Regions from separate parts of the Pantoea sp. SGAir0430 genome, predicted to be linked through region 2. Evidence: predicted binding sites of a transcription regulator. Region 2 holds the regulator's gene; the other holds the start of a gene.
What was found. The regulator sigma-54, encoded in region 2, starts transcription at its own class of promoters, with help from an activator protein. The targets are predictions, from matches to a motif close to GTTGGCACANNTTTCGCTNT.
Positions count from the first base shown of each region.

Region 1: a site for sigma-54 is predicted at 3,837-3,856, ahead of E7738_RS15810 (gamma carbonic anhydrase family protein). Genes of this name have one in related genera too.

Region 1 is NZ_CP039427.1:3,335,254-3,345,834, reverse strand. It holds rRNA gene E7738_RS15830 (23S ribosomal RNA) at 1-1,336, opposite strand, end outside; tRNA gene E7738_RS15825 (tRNA-Ala) at 1,536-1,611, opposite strand; tRNA gene E7738_RS15820 (tRNA-Ile) at 1,761-1,837, opposite strand; rRNA gene E7738_RS15815 (16S ribosomal RNA) at 1,912-3,453, opposite strand; gene E7738_RS15810 (gamma carbonic anhydrase family protein) at 3,945-4,499, shown strand; gene E7738_RS15805 (DUF1488 family protein) at 4,475-4,723, opposite strand; gene aroE (shikimate dehydrogenase) at 4,720-5,538, opposite strand; gene tsaC (L-threonylcarbamoyladenylate synthase type 1 TsaC) at 5,541-6,116, opposite strand; gene E7738_RS15790 (DNA topoisomerase family protein) at 6,119-6,667, opposite strand; gene smg (DUF494 family protein Smg) at 6,692-7,165, opposite strand; gene dprA (DNA-protecting protein DprA) at 7,137-8,261, opposite strand; gene def (peptide deformylase) at 8,377-8,889, shown strand; gene fmt (methionyl-tRNA formyltransferase) at 8,911-9,855, shown strand; gene rsmB (16S rRNA (cytosine(967)-C(5))-methyltransferase RsmB) at 9,901-10,581, shown strand, end outside.
Region 2 is NZ_CP039427.1:2,438,920-2,449,500, reverse strand. It holds gene arcB (aerobic respiration two-component sensor histidine kinase ArcB) at 1-866, shown strand, start outside; gene E7738_RS11765 (hypothetical protein) at 1,115-1,459, opposite strand; gene mtgA (monofunctional biosynthetic peptidoglycan transglycosylase) at 1,766-2,488, shown strand; gene npr (PTS phosphocarrier protein NPr) at 2,494-2,766, opposite strand; gene rapZ (RNase adapter RapZ) at 2,763-3,617, opposite strand; gene ptsN (PTS IIA-like nitrogen regulatory protein PtsN) at 3,670-4,152, opposite strand; gene hpf (ribosome hibernation promoting factor) at 4,319-4,606, opposite strand; gene rpoN (RNA polymerase factor sigma-54) at 4,628-6,061, opposite strand; gene lptB (LPS export ABC transporter ATP-binding protein) at 6,110-6,835, opposite strand; gene lptA (lipopolysaccharide ABC transporter substrate-binding protein LptA) at 6,841-7,395, opposite strand; gene lptC (LPS export ABC transporter periplasmic protein LptC) at 7,370-7,942, opposite strand; gene kdsC (3-deoxy-manno-octulosonate-8-phosphatase KdsC) at 7,939-8,505, opposite strand; gene kdsD (arabinose-5-phosphate isomerase KdsD) at 8,519-9,499, opposite strand; gene E7738_RS11705 (calcium/sodium antiporter) at 9,512-10,495, opposite strand.

The sequences.
Region 1 (10,581 bases), 900 kb from region 2:
CACCCTGCCCCGATTAACGTTGGACAGGAACCCTTGGTCTTCCGGCGAGCGGGCTTTTCACCCGCTTTATCGTTACTTATGTCAGCATTCGCACTTCTGATACCTCCAGCATGCCTCACAGCACACCTTCAGCGGCTTACAGAACGCTCCCCTACCCAACAACACATAGTGTCGCTGCCGCAGCTTCGGTGCATGGTTTAGCCCCGTTACATCTTCCGCGCAGGCCGACTCGACCAGTGAGCTATTACGCTTTCTTTAAATGATGGCTGCTTCTAAGCCAACATCCTGGCTGTCTGTGCCTTCCCACATCGTTTCCCACTTAACCATGACTTTGGGACCTTAGCTGGCGGTCTGGGTTGTTTCCCTCTTCACGACGGACGTTAGCACCCGCCGTGTGTCTCCCGTGATAACATTCTCCGGTATTCGCAGTTTGCATCGGGTTGGTAAGCCGGGATGGCCCCCTAGCCGAAACAGTGCTCTACCCCCGGAGATGAGTTCACGAGGCGCTACCTAAATAGCTTTCGGGGAGAACCAGCTATCTCCCGGTTTGATTGGCCTTTCACCCCCAGCCACAAGTCATCCGCTAATTTTTCAACATTAGTCGGTTCGGTCCTCCAGTTAGTGTTACCCAACCTTCAACCTGCCCATGGCTAGATCACCGGGTTTCGGGTCTATACCCTGCAACTTAACGCCCAATTAAGACTCGGTTTCCCTTCGGCTCCCCTATGCGGTTAACCTTGCTACAGAATATAAGTCGCTGACCCATTATACAAAAGGTACGCAGTCACACCCGAAGGTGCTCCCACTGCTTGTACGTACACGGTTTCAGGTTCTGTTTCACTCCCCTCGCCGGGGTTCTTTTCGCCTTTCCCTCACGGTACTGGTTCACTATCGGTCAGTCAGGAGTATTTAGCCTTGGAGGATGGTCCCCCCATGTTCAGACAGGATACCACGTGTCCCGCCCTACTCGTCGGACTCACAACTCATGCATCTTCGTGTACGGGGCTGTCACCCGGTATCGCGCGACTTTCCAGACGCTTCCACTGATGCACAAGCTGATTCAGGTCCTGGGCTGCTCCCCGTTCGCTCGCCGCTACTGGGGGAATCTCGGTTGATTTCTTTTCCTCGGGGTACTTAGATGTTTCAGTTCCCCCGGTTCGCCTCGTTAACCTATGTATTCAGTTAACGATAATGCACAAGTGCATTGGGTTTCCCCATTCGGACATCGACGGCTGTAGCGGTTCATATCACCTTACCGTCGCTTTTCGCAGATTAGCACGTCCTTCATCGCCTCTGACTGCCAGGGCATCCACCGTGTACGCTTAGTCGCTTAACCTCACAACCCACAGGCGTTTTGCAACGCTGCGGACTGCAAGCATTTGAGAGACCCGAACGCATCGTAAATTTCATTCTTATTACGGAGAATGAATACGACGCGTCGTTTCAAATTTTCAGCTTGTTCCGGATTGTTAAAGAGCAAATACTTCGCAGCACACCGTCGCCGGTATACTCTGAAGTAAGTTTCAGTACTGTAATGGTGGAGCTAAGCGGGATCGAACCGCTGACCTCCTGCGTGCAAGGCAGGCGCTCTCCCAGCTGAGCTATAGCCCCATACAGTCACTGCAGAGACCATCTACATCCACTCACCAGGAGTCACGTTTCTCACACGGGAAATGTGATTTCGTCTCAGGCAAGGCATGTTTTCGCGAAGCATAGTGAACTATGCGAGCCGGAAACATAACGCGGCATGAGAAGAAATCTGGTAGGCCTGAGTGGACTTGAACCACCGACCTCACCCTTATCAGGGGTGCGCTCTAACCACCTGAGCTACAAGCCTGTAGAGGTTTTTTCTGCTCGTTACTTTTCTATCAGACAATCTGTGTGAGCACTTCGCGGGAAGGTATCTTCAGGTAAGGAGGTGATCCAACCGCAGGTTCCCCTACGGTTACCTTGTTACGACTTCACCCCAGTCATGAATCACAAAGTGGTAAGCGCCCTCCCGAAGGTTAAGCTACCTACTTCTTTTGCAACCCACTCCCATGGTGTGACGGGCGGTGTGTACAAGGCCCGGGAACGTATTCACCGTAGCATTCTGATCTACGATTACTAGCGATTCCGACTTCATGGAGTCGAGTTGCAGACTCCAATCCGGACTACGACGCACTTTATGAGGTCCGCTTGCTCTCGCGAGGTCGCTTCTCTTTGTATGCGCCATTGTAGCACGTGTGTAGCCCTGGCCGTAAGGGCCATGATGACTTGACGTCATCCCCACCTTCCTCCGGTTTATCACCGGCAGTCTCCTTTGAGTTCCCGACCGAATCGCTGGCAACAAAGGATAAGGGTTGCGCTCGTTGCGGGACTTAACCCAACATTTCACAACACGAGCTGACGACAGCCATGCAGCACCTGTCTCAGAGTTCCCGAAGGCACCAAAGCATCTCTGCTAAGTTCTCTGGATGTCAAGGCCAGGTAAGGTTCTTCGCGTTGCATCGAATTAAACCACATGCTCCACCGCTTGTGCGGGCCCCCGTCAATTCATTTGAGTTTTAACCTTGCGGCCGTACTCCCCAGGCGGTCGACTTAACGCGTTAGCTCCGGAAGCCACGCCTCAAGGGCACAACCTCCAAGTCGACATCGTTTACGGCGTGGACTACCAGGGTATCTAATCCTGTTTGCTCCCCACGCTTTCGCACCTGAGCGTCAGTCTTCGTCCAGGGGGCCGCCTTCGCCACCGGTATTCCTCCAGATCTCTACGCATTTCACCGCTACACCTGGAATTCTACCCCCCTCTACGAGACTCAAGCCTGCCAGTTTCAAATGCAGTTCCCAGGTTAAGCCCGGGGATTTCACATCTGACTTAACAGACCGCCTGCGTGCGCTTTACGCCCAGTAATTCCGATTAACGCTTGCACCCTCCGTATTACCGCGGCTGCTGGCACGGAGTTAGCCGGTGCTTCTTCTGCGGGTAACGTCAATCGGCGAGGTTATTAACCTCACCGCCTTCCTCCCCGCTGAAAGTACTTTACAACCCGAAGGCCTTCTTCATACACGCGGCATGGCTGCATCAGGCTTGCGCCCATTGTGCAATATTCCCCACTGCTGCCTCCCGTAGGAGTCTGGACCGTGTCTCAGTTCCAGTGTGGCTGGTCATCCTCTCAGACCAGCTAGGGATCGTCGCCTAGGTGAGCCATTACCCCACCTACTAGCTAATCCCATCTGGGCACATCCGATGGTGTGAGGCCCGAAGGTCCCCCACTTTGGTCTTGCGACGTTATGCGGTATTAGCTACCGTTTCCAGTAGTTATCCCCCTCCATCGGGCAGTTTCCCAGACATTACTCACCCGTCCGCCACTCGCCACCCAAAGAGCAAGCTCTTCTGTGCTGCCGTTCGACTTGCATGTGTTAGGCCTGCCGCCAGCGTTCAATCTGAGCCATGATCAAACTCTTCAATTTAAGTTTGATTTGCTGCAACGAGTGCAGCGATGCTCTGTGAATTAAACTTCGTAATGAATTACGTGTTCACTCAGCAAAGACTTGATATTTTTAACGTCCGTAGACGCTGATATCAATCCTGCGAGTGCCCACACAGATTGTCTGATAAATTGTTAAAGAGCGGTGCGACGCGGCGTTCGGCCTGCTGTCGCGAGGTGGCGTATATTACGCTTTCCTCCTTCAGAGTCAAACACTTTTTTCAGCGTTTTTCTCCGGCGGGGTGAATCACTTCACGCCCTGCTGAGCCGCCTGCGTTGCCGCTTTGCCGTCTCAGTGGTGGCGCATTATAGGGATCCGGATTTTTTGCACAACCCCTTTTTTCGATCTTTTTTATCGACTGGCGAGTTTTCACTCTTTTCGCTGCGATCGCGAGCGATCCGCGCAAAAATCAGCTTGTTTACCCGCACCGGAAGCCGCAGGCTAGCGGGAAACATCAGAAAAGGAGAAATAGAATGTCTGTAGCCCTGCGTCCTTATAAGCAACATATTCCCCACACCGGCGAACGTGTGATGGTGGATAGCAGCAGCGTGGTCGTTGGCGAAGTCGAGCTGGCTGATGATGTCAGCATCTGGCCACTGGTAGCAATCCGCGGTGACGTGAATAAAGTGGTGATTGGTAAACGCAGCAATATCCAGGATGGCAGCGTGCTGCACGTTACGCATAAATCCAGCAGTAATCCCGATGGCTTTCCATTGATCATCGGTGAAGACGTGACGGTGGGCCATAAAGCAATGCTGCACGGCTGCACCATTGGCAACCGCGTGCTGGTGGGTATGGGCTCGATCCTGCTGGATGGCGCGATCGTCGAAGATGAGGTGATGATTGGCGCCGGCAGCCTGGTGCCACCCGGTAAACGCCTGCAAAGCGGCTATCTCTATTTAGGCAGCCCGGTGAAGCAGATCCGGCCACTAACCGAAGCGGAAATAGCCGGACTGCTTTACTCCGCTAACAATTATGTCGGCTGGAAAGATGAATATCTGACTCAGGGCAGCCACAGCCAGCCCTGATCGTCGGCCTGCTCCGCCCGGAGCAGCTGCTCGGCCTCTTCCTCCAGATCCCAGCGATGCGCGCTAAACAGCGCCATCGCCTCTCCGGCACCAAAACGTTGCTGCAGCGCCGGCAGCGATATTGCGCAGGTCAGTCCCATACCATTCACTAAGACCGGGAACAGCACCGCCTGCCTGACTGCGTCCCAGCTTTCCCGATCGGGAAACTGGATAGCCTGATTCATGCCTGCATCGCCTGTTTAAGTTGATCGATGACCGGCGCGATCTCCGGCATAACGCCATGCCACAGCTGAAACGCATGCGCCGCCTGACCCACCAGCATGCCGAGTCCATCCGCCAGCTGCTGTGTGCCGTGCTGCTGGCACCACGCCAGAAATGGCGTCAGCCCCTGCTGATAAAACATGTCGTAACAGCGCACCTGCGCATCAATCAGCGTAACCGGCAGCGGCGGCACGTCGCCCGCTACGCCGCTGGAGGTGGCATTGATGATCAGATCAAAACGATCGCCGGCCAGTTGATCAAAACTCATCGCCTGGATCGCCCCACTGTGCTGGAAAAGCTCAGCCAGCTGTTGCGCGCGTTCTGCCGTGCGGTTAACCACCACCAGCGCGCAGCCCGTCGAGAGCAGCGGCAGGATCACCCCACGCGCCGCGCCGCCCGCACCCACCAGCAGAATTCGATCGCCCGGCCGGATTAGCTGCAGCCGTTGCAGATCGCTCAGCAGGCCGATGCCGTCCGTGTTATCACCCAGAATCGAACCATCGGCTCTCTTCTTTAAGGTATTTACCGCGCCGGATAATGCCGCGCGTTCGCTGAGCTCATCCGCGAATTCCCATGCCTGCTGTTTAAACGGCAGCGTAACATTGGCGCCTTTGCCACCGGCCGCAAAAAACGCCTCTATCGCCTGCGGGAACCCTTCCAGCGGTGCGCAGATGCGTCCGTAAGGATGTTCAATACCGGTCTGCTCAGCAAAAGCGGCGTGAATAAACGGAGATTTGCTGTGGGCGATGGGATGACCAAAAACGGCAAACTTTTCCATAATCAGCCCTGACGAATGAGTTCACCGCTAATAGCATCGCGGATTTCAGAAGGATTCAGGCGACCGCCGGTGGCCGCCTGCAACACCGGGAACTGCGAGCCAAACTGCTCTGCCACTTCGGCGGCGCTGCGGCACGGCGGCTGACCGGTTAAATTCGCGCTGGTTGAGACCAGCGGCTTGCCAAATCCGCGACACAGCGCCTGGACCTGCGGATGATCGCTGACGCGAATCGCCAGCGAATCAAAGCGGCCGGTTAACCAGCGCGGCGTATGCGGCGAAGCAGGCACCACATAGGTGACCGGACCCGGCCAGCTGGCAAACATACGTTCGCGCTGCAGCACGGTGAGTTCGCGATCGGCAATATAAGGCTCAAGCTGCGTATAATCAGCGGCGATCAGAATCAGACCCTTTTCTACCGGGCGCTGTTTCAGTGCCAGCAGGGCCATCACCGCGCTTTCGCTGTCCGGATCGCAGCCAAGGCCGAATACGGCTTCGGTAGGGTAAGCAATCACTTGCTGTTGCTGAAGTTGTTCGATGCAGAAGTCGAGGCTTCCGGGTGCATGCTGGCTCTGGTTCATGATCACTCTTCATCCTGGGCGATGGGCTTACCGCAGCGTTTGCTGGCGCAGAAGCGCTTCATGCCCTGTGCGGTTTTCTTTTCTATTAATAACGGGAACTGGCAATGGGGGCAGACACCTTCCAGCGGCGTGGCGTTGATCGCGAACTGGCAGTCGGGATAACGGTCGCAGGCATGGAAGGTTTTGCCATAGCGTGAACGGCGCTGCACCAGCTTGCCGCTGGCGCACTGCGGGCAGGCAATTGCGGTTTCGTCCGGCTTATCGATGGTTTCCGTGTAATCACACTCCGGATAGTGGCTACAGCCGACAAACATGCCGAATCGCCCCTGGCGCAGCACTTTGTCCGCACCACACTGCGGGCAGGCATGGCCTTCCAGCACTTTGACAATATGGCCATCACCCTGGCTTTTCAGCGGGCGAATATAGTCGCAGGTTGGATAATTCACACAGCCGAGAAAAGGCCCGTGTTTGCCGGCACGTATCACTAATTCTGCCCCGCAGGCGGGGCAGGGATCGTGTTTACGCACGGTAAATAGTGCTGGTTTACTCATATTACCGAATGCATTAATCGCAAATTAATGCAGCATACCTTCATTGACGTCGAATAACAGTTCTTCCATCTGCTGATAGGCATTTTCACACCCGGGGATGTTAAACAGCACCATCAGCACCACCCATTTGAGATCTTCCAGATCGAATTCCAGCGTATCAAGCGCCATAACCCGTTCGATGACCATTTCGCGCGTTTCCATATTCAGCACCTGGATTTGCTCCAGGAACAGAATAAAACCACGACACTCGGCATCTAAACGCTGGCTCTCTTCTTCCGTGTAGATTCGCATGGAGAGCGGATCGTTAGCCAGCAACACTGGCGCGACCAGACCATCCTGATAATCCGCTAACCGCTCAAGCCAATTCAACGCATTGTAGATATCTTCGCGATGAAAACCGGCATCGGTTAAGTCATCGGTCAATTTATCCTGGTCAACGCGCATTTCAGCCTCGTTGTGGATATACGTCTCAAACAAGTACATAAGTACGTCGAACATGGCATGCCCTCCTCAATCGGACATAGCCGCCGGGTACAGCTGCGATCCATCCTGCTAACTCCAGCTCCAGCAATTGCGCTGCGATAACTGGCACAGGTTGGCCGGCACGTTCAGCGACGACGTCAACAGGTGTAACCTCATCACCTACGTTAGCCAACACGCTGGGAAATGGCAATGGCACATCATCACTGAGTTGTGAATATATTGTTTCTGAGATGCTGGCCGGCAACCATTGCAGGGCAGAATGCAAATCCTCAAGGATATTGTTGGGATGCGCCACCAGCAGCGCACCCTGCTGAATCAGCCAGTGCGTGCCTTCACAGCCAGGATTACCCAGCGCGCCAGGCAGCGCATACACGTTACGGTTTTGTTCCAGCGCATACCGCGCCGTCACCAGCGAGCCACTCTTCAGTGACGCTTCAACCACCAGCACGCCATGACTCAGGCCACTGATAATACGATTACGCCGCGGGAAATTTACCGCATGGGGCGCCATCGACAGCGGCAGTTCTGAAACCAGCGCGCCGCCGCTGGCGATGATCTCTTGTGCCAGCGGCTGATGGCTTTTCGGATAGAGATGATTCAGCCCGCTGCCCAGCACGGCCAGAGTTTTGCCCTGCACTTCCAGCGCGGCACGATGCGCCACGCCATCAATACCGCGCGCCAGCCCGCTGGTGATGGTCAAACCGCTTAGCGCCAGCTGCTGGGTAAACCAGCTGCCCCATTCTCTGCCATACGGCGAACAGTGACGACTGCCGACCACCGCCAGTTGCGGTGTCGCGAGTGCAGAGAGGTCACCCGCTATATAAAGGGCAGCCGGATAGCGGCTGATTTCCCGCAGCCGGGCGGGATAATGTGCGTCGCTGCAGGCGATCAGATGATGTTGCGCCTGTTGCAGCCAGCGCTGCGTTGTTTCCAGCTGCCGTGGACAGAGGGCGAGAAACTGTTGCCGCTGCGTGTCGTCCAGACCGTGCTGCTGCAGCCACGCGTCGTCAACGTGGCTGGCGGCCAGAAGCGCCATGATGAACTGACGGGCGCGCTCACCGCTTAAACCCCAGACGTAAGTCAGCCTGATAATCCTTTCACTGCGTTCCATGCTGCGCTCCCTGTCAGCCGTGCTCTGATGCGGCACAATGCTGTCAATCAGGCCCCAAAAAGTCTACAATATGAGGCAGTAATCTTTTCTTTAACGCATACAGATCTGGATATTTATGTCAGTTTTGCAGGTATTACATTTCCCTGACGATCGCCTTCGCAAAATTGCTGCACCCGTTGCGGCTGTGAATGCTGACGTTCAGCGTATTGTCGACGATATGTTTGAGACCATGTACGCCGAAGAAGGCATTGGTCTGGCGGCGACGCAGGTGGATATTCACCAGCGCATCATCGTGATTGATGTTTCTGAAAGCCGCGAAGAGCGCCTGGTGCTGATTAACCCGGAGCTGCTGGAAAAAAGCGGCGAAACCGGTATCGAAGAGGGTTGCCTGTCGATCCCGGAACAGCGGGCGTTTGTGCCGCGTGCCGAGCGGGTCAAAGTGCGCGCGCTGAATCGCGACGGTAACAGCTTCGAGCTGGAAACCGACGGTCTGCTGGCGATCTGCATCCAGCATGAGATCGACCATCTCGACGGTAAACTGTTTATTGATTATCTGTCGCCGCTGAAGCGTCAGCGTATTAAACAGAAACTGGAAAAACTGGCCCGCCAGAATGCGCGCGCATCCTGAGAGCGAACAGAAGGTTGAACTGTGTCTGCACCGTTAAAAATCATCTTTGCCGGTACTCCTGACTTCGCAGCGCGTCATCTCGACGCGCTGCTTGCTTCTGAGCATCAGGTGGTTGGCGTCTTTACTCAGCCCGACCGCCCTGCCGGACGTGGCAACAAACTCACGCCGGGCCCGGTAAAAGTGCTGGCTCAGGCGCATGATATTCCCGTGTTTCAGCCAAAGTCCCTGAAGCCGGAAGAGAATCAGCAGCTGGTTGCCGGACTGCAGGCCGATGTGATGGTGGTCGTCGCTTATGGTCTGATCCTGCCTCAGGCGGTGCTGACGATGCCGCGCCTTGGCTGCATCAACGTACACGGCTCGCTGCTGCCGCGCTGGCGTGGTGCGGCGCCGATTCAGCGCTCACTGTGGGCCGGCGATAACGAAACCGGTGTGACCATCATGCAGATGGACGTGGGTCTGGATACCGGCGATATGCTGCACAAAATAACCTGCCCGATTAATGCCGACGATACCAGCGCATCGCTGTACGACAAGCTGGCGCAGCTGGGCCCGCAGGGGATGCTGACCACGCTCAGCCTGCTGGCCGCCGGCAGCGCGCAGCCCGAAGTGCAGGATGAGACCCTGGTAACTTACGCGGAAAAGCTCAGCAAAGAAGAGGCTCGTCTTGACTGGTCGCTCTCTGCTGTTCAGCTGGAACGGTGCATTCGCGCCTTTAATCCGTGGCCGGTGAGTTATTTCCTCATCGACGATCAGCCGGTCAAAGTCTGGCAGGCCAGCGTATTACCGCACCGCAGCGCCCAGCCGGGAGAAATTCTGCAGGCGGACAAACACGGCATCCAGATTGCTACCGCTGACGGCGTGCTGAATCTGCTCTCACTGCAGCCTGCCGGCAAAAAAGCCATGGCGGCGCAGGATCTGCTCAATTCGCGTCGTGAATGGTTTACACCCGGCACCGTTCTGGCCTGATTCTCCAGCCCGGTCTCCGCCGGGCTTTTTGTTTGATGAATGAATATGAAAAAAGCGACCAACCTGCGCAGCCTTGCCGCGCAACTGATTGAACGCGTGGTGGATAAAGGGGAATCGCTGAGCGCGATTCTGCCCGCTGCGCAAAAAACGCTGGCAAACAACGATGGCGCGCTGCTGCAGGAGTTGTGTTTTGGCGTGACGCGCACGCTGCCGCAGCTGGAAGCGTTGATTAATAAGCTGATGGCGCGGCCGTTAACCGGCAAACAGCGCGTGCTGCACTATCTGATCATGGTAGGCCTGTATCAGCTGCTGTATACCCGCGTTCCGCCGCACGCCGCGCTGGCCGAAACCGTGGCCGGGGCTGAAGCACTGAAGCGGGCAAATCTGAAAGGCTTGCTTAACGGCGTGCTGCGTCAGTTCCAGCGTCAGCAGGACGCACTGCTGGCAGAGGTCAATCAGGGCCCGCAGCGCTACTGGCATCCGGGCTGGCTACTGAAACGGCTGCAAACCGCGTGGCCAGAGCAGTGGCAGCGGATTGTAGAAGCAAACAATCAGCGACCGCCAATGTGGCTGCGCGTGAATCGTCAGCATCACAGCCGTGACGCCTGGCTGGCGTTATTAACCCAGCAGAATCAAAATGCGTTTGGTGCTGACGCGCCGGATGCGCTGCGTCTTGAAGCTCCGGCTCCGGTCAGTCAGCTGCCAGGCTTTGAGCAGGGCTGGGTG
Region 2 (10,581 bases):
GCAGCGCACCGGGTCAGGGCTCGTGCTTTACCGTGGAAATCCACGCGCCGCGCGTGGCGGATGAAGTGGAAGATGAGGGTCAGGACGACAGCATGCCGTTGCCGGCGCTGCACGTGCTGCTGGTAGAAGATATTGAGCTCAACGTGATTGTGGCGCGCTCGGTACTGGAAAAGCTGGGTTGCAGCGTGGAGGTGGCGATGACCGGCGGTGAGGCGCTGGCGATGTTCGATCCGCAGGAGTTCGACCTGGTGCTGCTGGATATCCAGCTGCCGGACATGACCGGCCTCGATGTGTCGCGTGCCATTCATCAGCAGCACGCCGGCGTGACGCTGCCGCCGCTGGTGGCGCTGACTGCCAACGTGCTGAAGGATAAAAAAGAGTATCTCGATGCCGGCATGGACGATGTGCTGAGCAAACCGCTGGCGGTGCCGGCGCTGACCGCGATGATCAAGAAATTCTGGGATTACCAGGCCGAAGCGGAAGCAGTGGTGAGTGACGCCGACGCGGAACAGTCACGCACGCTGCTGGATGTCGACATGCTGGAGCAGTATATCGAGCTGGTTGGTCCGGGGCTGATCACCCAAAGCCTGACGATGTTCGAGCAGATGATGCCGGGTTATCTTGAGGTGCTGGACTCCAACATGATGGCGCGTGACCAGAAGGGCATCGCCGAAGAGGGGCACAAGATCAAAGGCGCGGCGGGCTCGGTCGGCCTGCTGCATCTGCAGAAACTGGCGAAACAGATTCAGTCACCGGAATTGCCGGCCTGGTGGGATAACGTGCAGGAGTGGGTTGACGAGCTGAAGCACGAGTGGCGGCACGACGTTGAAGTATTACGGAACTGGGTTGCGGAGCGGGAAAAATAGCGCGGGCCAGAAAAAAAATGACCCCAGTCGAAACCGGGGTGCGCGAATACTGCGCCAACACCAGGGAAATGGGCGCTGCTGCTATTATTAGAAATCGAATACAAAAGCAACAGCGTGGTATTGGTTAACGCTTCAAAATCACCTTAGCAAATTCGCCACAGCTTGTGACAAGATTCATTAAATTGTGTGATGTTGAGCAGCGTTTAAATACAGAAAACATTAATTTGCTGACACAGTCAAGCAAGGAATCAATTTCTTTGGCGTATTGCACTATTTTTGAGCAAATGTTCGGTTTTTTGCCTGGTTTTCCCACAGTCGCGGTCCGGAAAGCGCTGCGCAGCGAAGGGAAACGGCAAAAAGCGCAGCGCAACGGCCGTTTTTATGCTCATGTTATTGATTCTAATAATGAATAACCAGATTTTGCCGCGGTTATCCAAAACGTTTTGGAAACCCCCGGCTGAAAGTTCCAGTTCGGGCATTGAACGGTTAGCGTAAACCGGATGGGCGGTAAAACGTTTTACAGGTTGCGCCCTGGTCTGAAGCGTAATTGTCGCTATTTGCGCCGTGTTTTTCAGAATGGTCTCGGTTGTCAATGAACATCTTCACTGACTACTAAAGATGATAGTTAAACATCGTGAAAGGTTTAACGTGAGCGGCATCACAATCGGTTAAGTATTTATGCCCGTGCGCGCTGCGCGATTTTTCTGCATGGAACCGATTCCTTTTTGCCGGAAGTGCTTGATGCGACTGGCTCTAATAGAGGAACGATGGTTGCCCGCGCAATGAGTTTGGCTGGTGGTCGCGATGCCGCAGAGATAAAATTACGGCTTGCATCACCGCTATTTGAAATCATGACCTGAGTAATTGATTAATCCAGGGAACCGGTAAGAGACGATTGCATGAGTAAGAGTAAAGGGAAGATGGTCCAGCGCCTGAAGCGGCTGGCTGGCAGGGTGCTTCTGGCATGGCTGGGTCTGTGGCTGGCCGGTATTGTGCTGTTCGCATTTTTGCCGGTGCCGTTTTCGGCGGTAATGGTGGAGCGGCAGCTTGGCGCGTGGTTCAGCGGACGCTTCGATTATGTCGCCCATTCAGACTGGGTGGGAATGGATGAGATTTCACCGTGGATGGCGCTGGCGGTGATCGCCTCGGAAGATCAGAAGTTTCCTGAGCACTGGGGCTTTGACGTGCATGCCATTCAGCAGGTGCTGGACAATGACGGCAGCGAACGGATGCGCGGCGCATCAACGCTGTCTCAGCAGACGGCGAAGAACCTGTTCTTGTGGGATGGCCGCAGTTGGGTGCGCAAAGGGCTGGAGGCCGGGCTGACGGTGGGACTGGAAACGGTATGGACCAAACGCCGCATTCTGACGGTGTACCTGAATATTGCGGAATTCGGTAATGGAGTGTTTGGTGTGGAAGAGGCATCGCAGCGCTATTTCCACAAGCCTGCCAGTCGGCTGAGCATGGCGGAAGCCGCTTTGCTGGCGGCGGTGCTGCCGAATCCGATTCGCTTCCGCGCGGATGCGCCGTCCGGCTACATTCGTCAGCGCCAGCAGTGGATTATGCGCCAGATGCGCCAGCTGGGCGGCGAGGGCTTCCTCAACCGTTACCAGCTGCACTGACGCGGTTAGTCTTCGTCAAAACCGGCTTCAAACAGCTCAATCACCGCGGCCAGCGCCTGGGTTTCCTGCGGGCCGCTGGCCTCGATTTCGATATGACCGCCTTTAGCGGAGTCGAGCATCAGTAGCGCAATCACGCTGCTGGCTTCGGCTTCGGTGCCGGCCTCGTTACGCAGCAGCACTTCCGCATCAAAACTCTGCACCAGCTCAAACAGCTTCATCGCCGGGCGCGCATGCATACCCAGCTTATTTCGAATCTCAACGGTTTGCTTCACGGTCATGATTTGCGTTTTTCCAGGGTGCGATGACGGGACTGCACATTTTTACCGCGCGAACGGAAATAGTCTGCCAGCTGTTCGGCAATGTAGACCGAACGGTGCTTACCGCCGGTACAGCCAATCGCCACCGTCAGATAGCTGCGGTTATTGGTTTCCAGCATCGGCAGCCACAGCTCGAGATAGCTGCGTGTCTGGTAGATAAAGTTGTGCACTTCGGTGTGACGATCGAGGAAGGCCGCCACCGGACGATCGAGCCCGGTCATCGGACGCAGCTTCGGATCCCAGTGCGGGTTGGGCAGGAAACGCACGTCAAATACGTAATCGGCGTCGATCGGGATGCCGTGCTTGAAGCCGAAGGATTCAAACACCATGGTGAGTTCACGCTCACGCTTGCCCAGCAGGCGCGTGCGCAGCATTTCTGCCAGCTCATGCACCGACATCTCTGAGGTATCGATGATCAGATCCGCACGCGAGCGCAGCGGCTCCAGCAGATCGTTCTCCTCATCAATGGCGCTTTCCAGCGACAGATTTTTGCTGGAGAGCGGATGCAGGCGGCGCGTGTCGCTGTAGCGGCGGATCAGCGTATTGCGATCGGCGTCCAGAAACAGCAGCTGTGGCGAGAACGCTTCCGGCAGATTGTTCAGTGCCTGCTCAAACACCTCCGGTGATTCCGGCATGTTGCGCACGTCAATGCTAACCGCCGCTGAGATATTGCGCTCGGTTAAGGTGTTCGCCAGCTCCGGCAGCAGCACCACCGGCAGGTTATCGACACAGTAGAAGCCCATATCCTCAAGGGCGCGCAGCGCGACTGATTTTCCTGAGCCTGACCGACCGCTAACGATCATCAGCACCATCACATTTCTCCCGTGTTAAACCGGCACGCAGGCCGGTAAAAGTGTCTGTCGCTTAAGCGTGATCTTCCTGAGCTTCTGTAATGATGGCGTAGAGCTCTTCATCGCTCTGTGCCGCGCGCAAACGGCGGCAGACGGTTTTATCCGCCAGGCGTTTCGCCACCAGCGACAGGGTGTGCAGATGGGTTTTGCACTGGTCTGCGGGCACCAGCAGGGCAAACAGCAGGTCAACCGGCTGGTTGTCGACGGCGTCAAAGGCGATAGGCTGGTCGAGGCTGATAAACACGCCAACGGCGCGCAGCGTATCCTCCTCCAGCTTGCCGTGCGGGATGGCGATGCCGTTGCCAATGCCGGTACTGCCCATGCGTTCACGGGTCAGGATGGCTTCAAAAAGCGTCTGGTGCGGCAGATTGAGCTGCTTAGCGGCCAGCTCGCTGATAATTTCCAGCGCGCGCTTTTTACTCTGGCAGTGTACGCCGCTGCGGGTGCAGTCCAGCGAAAGGACCGCGCTCAATTCCAGTGTCAGATCGTTGTTCATCATCGTTTCACTTGCGTGTTCACATAGCCGTAAGGCACGTACCGGGACACCGCGAACGGGCAGGGCAGGTGACTGCAGGCGCTTGCGCAGATGACAAAACGGGGCGGTGACCCGCCCCATTTCTCCTCTGAGTGCTGAACCCGTCAGCACTCTGCAAGCGTGAAGGTTAGTGTTTTTTCAGTTTGTCTTTGTGTTTGGTCAGCTGACGGGCCAGCTTGTCAATTAACCCGTCGATGGCCGCGTACATGTCTTCCGCTTCCGATGTGGCGTGCAGCTCCCCGCCGTTGACGTGCAGGGTTGCTTCCGCAATCTGCGTCACCTTCTCCACTTTCAGAACAATATAAACCTGATTGATACGATCAAAATAGTGTTCCAGTTTGGCAAATTTGTTATTTACAAATTCGCGCAGTGGGTCGGTTATCTCAACATTCAGTCCGGTAAGGTTTAGCTGCATAGGTCTTCCTTCTTGTTTCGGTCAAACCAGCTGCTTGCGCTGGTTTGATGGCGGTATAGATAAAGACTCGCGATACTTAGCAACCGTACGTCGCGCCACCATGATGCCCTGTTCAGATAACATGGAGGTCAGTTTGCTGTCGCTCAAGGGTTTTGCGGGATTTTCCGCGGAGATTAATTTTTTCACCAGTGCACGGATCGCCGTCGACGAGGCTTCGCCACCGCCTTCGGTGCTGACGTGACTGGAGAAAAAATACTTCAGTTCAAAAATGCCACGCGGGCTGTGCAAATACTTTTGCGTGGTGACGCGGGAAATGGTGGATTCATGCATATCCACGGCCTGGGCGATATCCGCCAGCACCATCGGACGCATATACTCTTCACCCTGTTCAAAAAACGCCTGCTGCTGTTCGACAATACAGCGCGTCACTTTCAGCAGCGTGTCGTTGCGGCTCTCCAGGCTCTTAATCAGCCAGCGGGCTTCCTGTAAGTTGCTGCGAATAAACTGACTGTCACTGTCATTACGCGCAGAACCGCCCATCGCGGCGTAATGCTGATTAATCTTCAGGCGCGGCAGGCTGTCAGCGTTCAGCTCCACCGTCCAGCGCGTGCCAGTCTTGCGCACCAGCACATCGGGAATCACATACTCGGGCTCGCTGGTATTGATGGACTGCCCGGGGCGCGGATCGAGCGACTGAATCAGCAGCATCGCTTCCTTCAGCACCTCTTCTTTCAGCCGCGTCACGCGCATCAGGCTGCGGAAATCGTGGTTAGCCAGCAGGTCGAGGTGCTCGCTGACGATCAGCCGTGCTTCGTTCAGCATCGGCATATCGGCCGGATACTGCGACAGCTGCACCAGCAGGCAGTCACGCAGATCGCGTGCGCCGACGCCCACCGGATCGAAACGCTGTACGCGCTTCAGCACCGCTTCCACCTCTTCCAGCGTCAGCTCTTCGTCACCAATACTGTCACAAATGTCCTGTAAGCTGACAGTGAGATAACCGGTATCGTCGATGGCATCGACGATGGAGGTGGCGATGGCGCGGTCGGTGTCGGTGAACGGCGTCAGTTCCACCTGCCACATCAGATAGTCCTGCAGCGACTGCGTGGTTTCACCCTGATACACCGGCAGCTCGTCGTCCTGGTAATCGGTGCCGGTGCCGGAGGGCGTACCGGCCGTGTAGATCTCGTCCCAGGTGGCATCGAGCGGCAGCTCTTCCGGCATCTCTTTCTGTTCGAGTGCCTCACGGGTATCTAACGCCTCGTTCTCCTGAAACTCGCGGGCGTCGACTTCATCGTGCAGATCGGTTTGTTCAAGCAGCGGATTGCTTTCCAGCGCCAGTTGCAGTTCCTGCTGGAGTTCAAGCGTAGAGAGTTGCAGCAAGCGGATTGCCTGCTGCAACTGGGGGGTCATCGCCAGCTGTTGGCTGAGCCTGAGTTGCAAACCTTGCTTCATAATCCGGCTAGAATTTCCTAAGCAAATGTCGGGTATGCCGACACCTTATCAGAGTCTGAACTCTTCGCCCAAATAAACCCGCTTAACCTGCTCATCTGCAAGAATTTCATCTGGCGTGCCGTGGGCAATCAGATGGCCCTGGCTGACGATATATGCGCGCTCACACACCGCGAGCGTTTCACGCACGTTGTGGTCGGTGATCAGCACGCCGAGGCCGCTGTCACGCAGGTGTTCGATGATCTTTTTGATATCGATAACGGAGATGGGGTCAACGCCGGCAAAAGGTTCATCCAGCAGGATAAACTTTGGATTGGCGGCCAGCGCACGGGCAATCTCGACGCGGCGACGTTCACCGCCCGACAGCGCCTGGCCCATGCTGTCGCGCAGATGGCCGATGTGGAACTCGTCCATCAGCTCATTGGCGCGGTCCTGACGCTGCTCTTCCGTCAGATCGTCACGCACCTGCAGTACCGCCATCAGGTTGTCGTAGACGCTCAGACGGCGAAAGATCGACGCTTCCTGCGGCAGATAACCGATGCCGCGGCGCGCGCGCGCATGCAGCGGCAGAATACTGATATCTTCTTCATCAATGATGATGCGGCCGGCATCACGCGGCACGATGCCGACCACCATGTAGAAGGTGGTGGTTTTACCGGCCCCGTTGGGGCCCAGCAGGCCGACAATCTCGCCGGATTTCACCTGCAGGCTGACATCTTCTACTACGCGACGGCCTTTGTAGGCTTTCGCCAGGTTTTCAGCGACTAATGTGGCCATAGCGATCAGTTACTCTTTTTGGGGCTCGCAGACGAACCGTTTTTATCCTGCAGCTGCGACGGCACCAGCACGGTGGTGACGCGCTTGCTCTGGCCCTGACTGTAGGCCTGCATTTTCTGCTCTTTCACCAGATAGGTGATGCGATCGCCTTTGATGTTGCTGTCCTGCTGCTCAATAAAGGCGTTGCCGGTCAGCTCGACGAAATCGTTGGCCAGCTCATAGTGCAGTTTGGCGGCGTGACCCTGCACCGGTTTGCCGTTGTCCTGCATCTGATAAAAGGTGGCCGGATTGCCGTAGGCATCGACGATGGTTTTGTTGCTGTCGCCGCCGGGACGCGTTACCACCACTTTATCGGCGGTAATTTTGATGGTGCCCTGGGTCACGATCACGTTGCCGGTAAAGGTGGCGACGTTACCCTGCAAATCGAGCGCCTGGTTCACCGAGTCGATGTTAACCGGCTTGTCCGAATCGCCCGTTAACGCCAGCGCCGGCAGGCTGGTTGCCAGCAGCGCACTCACCAGCAGCAACTTAAGGCTATTTTTGTTCATTTTGAATTTCATAGGAGGTTTTGACCTTTTCAAGCAGCTCGGCATTCTTTGTCCGTAGGTTGCCGCGCATCTTCATGCCAGTGGAGTTAAAACTGCGGCCAAATAGGGTGACCTGATCGTCAGACGTCACATCCTGGCTGACCAGATTAACCTGAGCATTATCCGTGATGATGCGCTCAAGCTGGGAATCCTGCGTCAATGTGTGTACTTCAACGTGGCCATAAAGATACAGCATACGATCTTTCGTCAGCTTTGCCTTGTCAGCACGAACCGACCACGTGGGCACTTTGTTTTCGTCGTAAGTGGTCATCACCGGATTATCGAACCAGCTCACTTCTTCGGCCGAAAAGTAGGTCACTTTATCCGAGACCAGCTTATAGGCCAGCGCACCCGTCGGGTTATACACCACGGTGCTGGAGTTAGCGCTGGTGTAGGTCGGCGCCTGATCGTTGGTCGCCACCGGCGTGGCGCTGTCGTCCTGGTTGGTAAGATTCCAGCCGATCAGCACCAGGGCGATCAGCGCCAGAATCAGCGTTATCCAACGCCTGCTTTTACTCATACTGATTGCCCTTTGGCATCCTCAAATTTGTTCTGCGCCAGCAAAATCAGGTCGCATAGCTCACGTACTGCACCGCGACCGCCAGCAATGCGCGTCACGTAATGCGCGCGCGGCTGTAACACCGGATGCGCATCGGCGACGGCCACGCTCAGACCCGCCTGTGCCATTACCGGCCAGTCGATCAGGTCGTCACCAATATACGCGACCTGGTCTGCCGATAGTGACAGTTTATCCAGGAGTTCGCGCCAGGCCAAAAGCTTATCCGACTGTCCCTGGTAAAGATGCGTAATGCCGAGCGTTTTACAGCGATCTTCCAGCAGTTTAGCGCGACGGCCGGTAATAATAGCCACTTCGATGTCCGAGGTCAGCAGGCAGCGCACGCCGTAACCGTCGCGCACGTTAAAGGCCTTTAGCTCTTCACCGCTGTTGCCCATGTAAATCAGGCCGTCGGACATCACGCCGTCGACATCGCAAATCAGCAGGCGGATGTTGGCCGCCCGCGCCATCACGTCGGCGCTCACCGGACCGTAGCAGGTGTCGACCATCGTGGTTTCAGCACTCATTGTTGTTTCCCGTTCAGACCACGCCAGCGCGCAGCATGTCATGCATATGTACCACACCGAGTAGGCGATCGTCATCGGCCACCAGCAGCGCAGTGATGTTTTTGTTTTGCATCAGATTAAGCGCGTCCACCGCCAGCAGGTTGGGGCGCACGCGAATCCCGCCGCGCGTCATGACATCCTGGATACGCGCCGACTGGAAATCGATGCCCATATCGAAGATGCGGCGCAGGTCACCGTCCGTGAAAATCCCTTCGATTTTCATCAGGTCGTCGACAATCACCGTCAGGCCGAGGTTTTTGCGCGTAATTTCCAGCAGCGCGTCGCGCAGCGAGGCGTCACGGGTGACGTGGGGAATTTCATCGCCGCTGTGCATAATGTCGCTGACGTGCAGCAGCAGTTTGCGCCCCAGCGCGCCGCCCGGGTGCGACAGCGCGAAATCTTCCTGCGTGAAGCCGCGCGCCTCCAGCAGCGCCACCGCCAGCGCATCGCCCATCACCAGCGTGGCGGTGGTGCTGGAGGTCGGTGCCAGCCCGAGCGGACAGGCTTCCTGCGGCACTTTCACGCATAAATGCACATCGGCAGCCCGGCCCATGGCGCTCTCCGGACGGCTGGTCAGGCAAATCAGCTGCACTTTCTGCCGTTTGAGCACCGGGATCAGCGCGAGGATTTCGCCGGACTCGCCGCTGTTCGAGATGGCGATCACCACATCGTTGGTGCTGACCATGCCGAGATCGCCGTGGCTGGCTTCACCCGGGTGGACGAAGAACGCCGGCGTGCCGGTGCTGGCGAAGGTGGCGGCCATCTTCTTGCCGATATGGCCGGATTTGCCCATGCCCATCACCACCACTTTGCCACGGCAGGCAAAGATCATTTCGCAGGCGCGGCTGAAGTCGGCGTTAATATACTGGTCGAGCTGTTCCAGCCCTTCGCGTTCAATGCGCAGTACCGCTTTACCTGCCTGCTGGAAGTCGAAATCCGGTTGCTGATGTGACATGGTCAGTCATCCTTAATAGCTTGCGATAAGCGTGGGGCTGAGCCACAGCCACAGCACCCACACGATAAATCCACCTAACAGCAGCGTGCCCGCTATGCGGCCGATGCGGCGCTTGCGCAGCAGGCACAGCAGGGCGAACAGCACGCTGACGCCCAGCATAATCCAGTAATCCCGTGCAAAGGCGTGTGCATCGATCGCGCCGGGATGCACCAGCGCCGGCAGGCCCAGTACAATTGCCAGATTGAAGATATTGGCGCCAATCAGGTTGCCGATGGCGATATCGTCTTCGCCTTTCAGCGCGCCGGCCAGCACCGTGGCCAGTTCCGGCAGGCTGGTCCCGACAGCAATCAGCGTCAGTCCCATCACCAGTTCGCTAACGCCGAAGTAATCCGCAAACACCGTGGCGTTGTCGATCACCATGCGCGTCGACATCGGCAGAATAATCAGCGCCACCGCCAGCCAGAGAAACGCCACCGTATTGCCGCTTTCGTCGCGCGGCAGCTCCGCCAGTTGTTCACGCGTCAGGGTGTCATTATTATCGCGCTCGGCCCGCCGGGCGATGCGGATCGCCACCAGCAGATAACCCAGCGCCAGCAGCAGCAGTGCCACGCCATCCAGCCGGCTGAGCTGGTTATCAAACAGCATGATGCCGCTGAGCAGTGAGACCAGCAGCAGCAGAGGGAGTTCGCGGCGAATCAGATTGGAGTGTACGGTTAAAGGGTGCAGCAGCGCAGCGCCCCCCAGAATCAGCAGAATATTGGTGATGTTCGAGCCCAGCGCGGTACCCACGGCTAAATCCATCTGACCATGCTGCGCGGCAGAGAACGAGACGATCAGTTCCGGCAGTGAAGTGCCAATGCTCACCACCGTCATGCCAATGATCAACGGGGGAATGCCAAGGGATCGACACAGGATCGCGGCGCTGAACACCAGGCGGTCAGCTCCGTAAGCCAGTAAAATCAATCCGATAAACAGCAGGGCAGTGGCTACGAACATGAAAAATCCTTGATGGATAACGGTGCCGGCAAACCTTGTCCGACAGGTAAAAGCAGTGCGCGTGCGGAATCAGGCGCTGATTTTGA